Regions from separate parts of the Peribacillus sp. B2I2 genome, predicted to be linked through region 1. Evidence: riboswitches for the same ligand, from Rfam matches in the RefSeq annotation. Region 1 holds a riboswitch; the other holds the start of a gene.
The links. A riboswitch is a leader RNA that binds a small molecule or an ion and turns the genes downstream of it on or off. The one in region 1 is predicted to bind ZMP and ZTP.

Region 1 (3,170 bases):
ACTTGGGAGATGAAATGTTTGTACTTCCTGCCAATCATTTATTCAGCGAGGTTGGCTATAAACGCGTGGTAAAAGTTTGAATTTTTCATCAATATTGTCAGGTGTTCCAATTTGCGAACACTTTTTAATAGATAAAAAAACATGGTCATAAAGTAACCATGTTTTCTTTTTACTCATATAGCTGTGTCTACACTAAGAGTTATTTATTAATAAATTCTTTGTTGATTTTTTCAGCCTCAGCCAAGTATTCTGTTTTAATCCCGCTCTTAACTCCCCACCAATAGAAGCAAAGTGCCAGACATGCGATGACCACCATATCCCAGCCAAATGTAAGAATATTTTTTCCGCCGAACTTCTCACTTCCAATATAAGAAATCAAAATCATACAACCTAAGTAAAGAAGCATCCAAACACCTGATAAAAATTGTTTTTTGAAACCATTCCATTTATTTTTAGCTTGATAATAAAAGTAAATAGGTAGTCCAATGGCAATGATGAAAACGACTTCTCCTGTTAATGGCCAACGCGCCCAGTATAAAGTAAGCGATGCAAAAACAAATCCACAAGGTGCAATAATAGAAGCACCTTTTAAGTGAAATGGACGGTTAAAATGAGAAGCAGTACGTCTTAAAGTTGCCAATGCAACTGGCCCCATGATATACGAAATAAGTGTAGCAACTGAAATCACTTCAGCAAGTACGCCCCATCCGCGGAATAAAAATAAAAAGATAAAACATACGCCTAAGTTTAATAACATCGCTGGACGAGGAACACCATAAAGTGGATGTAATGTACCAAAGATATTCGGTAAGTACCCATTCTTCTGCATTCCATAAAGCATTCGCGAAGTTGTAGCTGTATAAGTGGCACCTGAACCAGACGGTGATACAAACGCATCTACATACAATACAATCACTAACCAGTTAAGGCTAAGAGCAATTGCCAAATCTGCAAAAGGTGAATTAAAATTCAGTTGACTCCATCCGTTCACAATCATAGACGGATCGATTGCACCGATAAAAACAACTTGTAAAATAACGTATATAAAACCTGCAATTAGAATAGACCCAATAACAGCAATTGGTATAGACTTATTCGGCGACTTCGCTTCTCCTGCCATATTAACTGGACTTTGAAATCCGTTAAACGCAAACACTATACCAGAAGTAGCTACTGCTGTTAAAACGCTTGCCCAACCATATGGTGCGATTCCTTGAGAACTTGTAAAGTTTTCACCATGAAATCCAGCAAAAAATAACGATCCTGCCATTACACCTGGAACAATTAATTTAAAAATAGTAATAAATGAATTTGCCTTAGCAAAAAGGTTAACTGTCCAATAGTTGACGAAGAAATAGAACAATAATAGTAAAGAAGCTATGAATAATCCTTTGGTCGTTAAGATATTGTTATCAACTAAGGAATGAGACCATCTGGCCCATTCCCAAGGCCACGTACTCATATATTGTACCGAAGCAAATGGCCTCAACGGTAATAGTCGAAGCGATAGAAATCCAGTTCGCCCACGCAGCTAAAAATCCAATAAAAGAACCATGCGAATATTGAGGATACTTAACCATTCCTCCAGCTTCAGGAAACATTGCCCCAAGCTCTGCGTAAGATAATGCAATAAATAAAATTACAACCATACCGATAATCCAAGAAAAAATAGCTGCTGGCCCAGCAATCTGGGCGGCTTTCCACGCTCCGAACAACCAACCTGAGCCGATAATAGAACCAATACCTGTCATAGTTAAAGCAAAAGTCCCCATCTTTCTATGCATATTACTCATCTCTACCTACACCTCTTCCTAGGAAAATAAAAAACACTTAATCTATTTATAGATCAAGTGTTTGCCCAGGCGCGCGGCTTATACTCTATATGCTCCCCCATGGTTCTCCATGTTGCGCCAGTTACATATAGGAAAATAGTTTTTTTATAGTATATAGGATTATTTTAAATTTAACAACACTTGAAAAATATTTATATTTTATATATAACCTTATTTATTTTTCGTAATTTCCTATCAATATTCATTTTAATTTGAAAAAATAGGAAAATCAAGGTCCAAAAAACAAACATTCGTTTTCCAGAACACATGCTACATCAATATAATCATTTCTCTTTAACATTATACTTAAAAATCTTTAAGAGCTTATATGCGCAAAATAAACCGTTCATATTTTACAAATTATATCCCAACAACATTTACATAAACTGTTCTTTTCTTCCTCGAAAAAAAAGCCATGCACAAGTTGGGGAAAATACCTGAGGGATGAAGATCTCTCTTTGTTTCGTCCACAATTTATACACAACTTTAATTAGTGACTAATATATTTAACTAATGTGAAACACACTCGGCATAGCTAGAGTGATGAACGTAGATTGAATTTCCAAATCTGATCATTATTATCCACATATGATGATTAGCTTCATGATCATCTTCACCTAATCCGTTACAAAATATCTTTCCCTATCATTATCCCTTAATTATTACAATCGGCTAGGTATAACTTCGTTTTAACTGAACTGTTCCGAGAATAATTGCTTAACTCCGGTGTAGAATGGGAATTTCAATAGTAAGATTAATAGGTAAGAAAAGCTAACCAATGGGTGGATTTAAAGAGAAATAACTATTATTAGATTTTACCTATTAATCCTGATAGTCCTTTTTACAGTAGCAGTACTTCTATTGGTAAGAGAACTAAAGAAAAGCATATCACCTTACAAATTTTAAAATCATTGAAGAGAAAGTCAGATTTAGCTGAATTACCCAACGAAAAAATTTTATATATTTTTATTATTTTACTGAAATAAAAATATGAAGTATTAGAAAGTTTGAGCAGCTGTCCTGTTACTTGAATTGAAAAAAGCTCTGTAAAAAGTTTCCTCTAAACAGAGCTTACCGACATATTAAAGTATTTTCACCAAGTCTTTTCTAGCACTCAAGCAAATACTCTCACCTAGATGATCCATTTGCTCCTCATCAGATAGGTTAACAACAATCTCCTGAGAGCCTGATACACACTCTACCACTCTTTTTGAACCAACAAAATGGACCTTTTTCAATTTAGCCTCAAACGTAATTCGATTAGGCTGAAAGCGACTTTGGGTAATTTTTAAGTGTTCAGGTCTTATTACAAGCTTTTTATCTGAATTCTTAACTTGG
Region 2 (3,170 bases), 1.2 Mb from region 1:
TGCATCTTCTATTCGCAATCTACTTGATGTTGTTTGTACATTATGAAGAAGAAACGGAAGTGAAACCATGACAGATTTTTAATCTTGGAGAAGTTCGATCTTAAACAATTCGTGATGGAAGAAGTTTTGACTTCTACTGACTGTATCGAGCTGCACGGCATAACCCGAGCCAGGCTGAGTTCGTTCTCAACACGTGAGTCACTTTAATATGATCACCACAATAAGTGGCTTTTTTTGTTCAAAAACATTAACAAAGCCTAAAAAAAAGCCCCAACTCCTTAAAGGAATTGAGGCTTTCACTATTTATCATCTATTTTCCGGTACCAATTAGATAATACGAGTTGTGACGATACCTTCGATTTGTTTAATTTTTGCTTCCAAACCAGGAATGATATCGCCGTTTACTTCACCCTCAATGTCGATGATCGTATACGCATATCCCCCACGGCTTCTGTTAACCATGTCAGCGATGTTCAAATTAAAGCCAGATACAGCCAGTGTAATTTGCCCAACCATGTTAGGAACGTTTTCGTGGAAAGTTGCCACACGACGATTTCCTGTATAAGGAATGGCAGTATTCGGGAAATTCACAGAGTTCTTGATGTTCCCTGTTTCTAAAAAGGTCTTCAACTGACGAGCTGCCATGATGGCACAGTTTTCCTCTGATTCTAGTGTAGAGGCACCAAGATGCGGAATTGGAACGACATTTTTCATTTTCAACACATTTTCATTCGGGAAGTCTGTGATGAACCTGCCAACTTTCCCGCTCTCAAGTGCCGCTTCCATATCCGCTTCATTCACTAGCTCGCCGCGTGAGAAGTTCAAGATATGTACGCCAGGCTTCATGATGCCAAATGTTTCTTGGTTAAACATTCCTTTAGTGTCATCAGTTAATGGAACGTGTACTGTAATGTAATCAGATTCTGCAAACAATTGTTCAATTGTCATGGCGCGTTGTACATTGCGGGACAAGTTCCAAGCTGTATCAACAGAGATGAACGGGTCAAACCCAATGACATCCATGTCCAAATCCAGGGCATCATTCGCTACAAGTGCACCGATCGCTCCTAAACCGATTACGCCAAGAGTTTTTCCCTTGATTTCTTTACCAACGAATTGTTTCTTTCCTGCTTCTACAAGCTTTGGAATTTGTTCTCCTTCGCCTTCCAGCGTCTTTGTCCAGGCCACACCGGCAAACAGGTTACGAGATGAAGCCATTAATGACGTTAGCACCATTTCTTTTACAGCGTTTGCGTTAGCTCCAGGTGTATTGAAAACGACGATTCCTTGCTCTGTGCATTTGTCGACCGGAATATTATTGACTCCTGCCCCTGCCCTTGCAATTGCTTTTAACTGATCGCCGAATTCCATAGTATGCATGTTAAAGCTGCGAAGTACGATCGCATCAGGGTTTTCACTGTCATTGTCGACTTTGAAATCGCCTTTGTTGAATACATTTAGCCCGCTTTCGGCAATATTATTTAACGCTTTGATCGTTTTGACTTTTTCTAAAAGTACTGTGCTCATTTTGTTTGCTCCTCTTTGGTTATGATAGTTTTGAAGTTTCAAAATATTGACAAGATTTTGAATCCGTAAAAATCTGCATTCTCTAAACCTTTACTATCCTCTGTAAATACACAGAAAGAGGCAAGGGATAAAATCCCTTACCTCTGCCCAGGCGAACGGCTACGACACTATGTGTTCCCTCACGGTTATCCGTGTTTCGCCAGTTGCACATAGTCTTTTCATTTATTTTATTTTATCAAATTATTCAGCAATCTTCAATATCATTTTAAAGATTTATCTCTTTTTTTGAAGAAGTCACATCTCACCAGAACTTTATCGACGAAATCTATCGTTTTATCTCCGAAATTAGATATATATCGACGAAATTAATTATTGGCTATTAATCGTTGAAAAAAGGCACTGTTGAAAGTGGCTGTTGATATTCTTGGACTATTCCGGACAGCTTTGTTGTAAAATGGATAATATTAGTAAAATAAAGAAAGTATAGCAAACTAAAAGATAATTAGGAGGAATTAATATGTTAGTAAGAGAGGCAACGCTTGCTGATGCTGAAGGTATAGCAATAGTCCATGTGGATTGCTGGAGAACCACTTATGAAAATATAATACCAAGTGATTTTCTAGATAATCTGTCTTATGAGAAAAGGAAAGATTTATGGATAAAGAATATATCCAGTGATGGGAATCATATTTATGTAGCAGAGAATAACGAGGGAAAAATAGTAGGATTTATAAGTGGAGGGAAAAGGGAAACGAATAAGGCTGAGGATTCTGGTGATTTAACTGCGATATATATTCTCGAAAACTTTCAAAGAATGGGCATAGGTAAGAAACTCATCAAAGAATTATTCTTTAAATTCGAAGATCTGGGATTTAAGACTATTTACGTCGAGGTGCTTGAAGATAATAAATCTCGATACTTCTATGAGGCATTTGGTGCTGAATTGCTTAAAACCGAAAAAATCAAAATCGCTGGCGCTGAAATAAATCTATTGGTTTATGAATGGAAGGATATTAGCCCGGTATTGTTATGAATAAACCTACGGCACCTAAATTAAAAAAAAGACACAATCCTAAGTGAAGGATTGTGTCTTTCATTTGATTTAATTTTGATTAAATCCGCTTTCGTCCATGTAAAACACTTCCCAAGAATGACCGTCGATATCCTTAAAGCTCCAACCGTACATGAAACCATGATCAATTGCTTCATTAAAAGGCTTTCCGCCAGCATCCAGTGCCCTATTCACGACCTCATCCACTTCTTCCTTACTTTTAACCGATAGGGCTACGATTGCTTCCGTAGTTGTTGCTGGATCCGGGATATCCTTCTTGGTAAACGTTTTAAAGTAATCTTCCACCAATAACATGACATATATGGATTCACTGATAACCATGCACGTTGCATTTTCATTGGTCATTTGCTCGTTAAATTCAAAGCCGACCTTTGTGAAAAATTCCATTGAGGCATCCAAATCTTTAACAGGCAAGTTTACAAAGATCTTTTCTGCTTGAACTCCCATCAAATTCACCCTCGCTTGATTTATTTTATGTTCATTCACCTACTATTCGCTGCACTTCCCGATAATCCTGCTTGCAGCAAAAAAGGAGAGCTCACCGTGCCTCCCTCCTATTAGGTATGCATAA

Region 2: it holds a riboswitch for ZMP and ZTP, as region 1 does, so the genes downstream of both, ABIE66_RS22060 (phosphoglycerate dehydrogenase) here and ABIE66_RS16185 (APC family permease) in region 1, are expected to answer to the same signal.

What each region holds. Positions count from the first base shown of each region.
Region 1 covers NZ_JBGCCB010000001.1:3,280,735-3,283,904, forward strand. The annotation lists partial or broken gene ABIE66_RS16185 (APC family permease) at 200-1,793, opposite strand; ZMP/ZTP riboswitch at 1,850-1,928, opposite strand; gene ABIE66_RS16190 (ABC transporter ATP-binding protein) at 2,915-3,170, opposite strand, start outside.
Region 2 covers NZ_JBGCCB010000001.1:4,446,210-4,449,379, forward strand. The annotation lists gene ABIE66_RS22055 (hypothetical protein) at 1-71, shown strand, start outside; gene ABIE66_RS22060 (phosphoglycerate dehydrogenase) at 328-1,527, opposite strand; ZMP/ZTP riboswitch at 1,666-1,744, opposite strand; gene ABIE66_RS22065 (GNAT family N-acetyltransferase) at 2,045-2,560, shown strand; gene ABIE66_RS22070 (VOC family protein) at 2,630-3,046, opposite strand.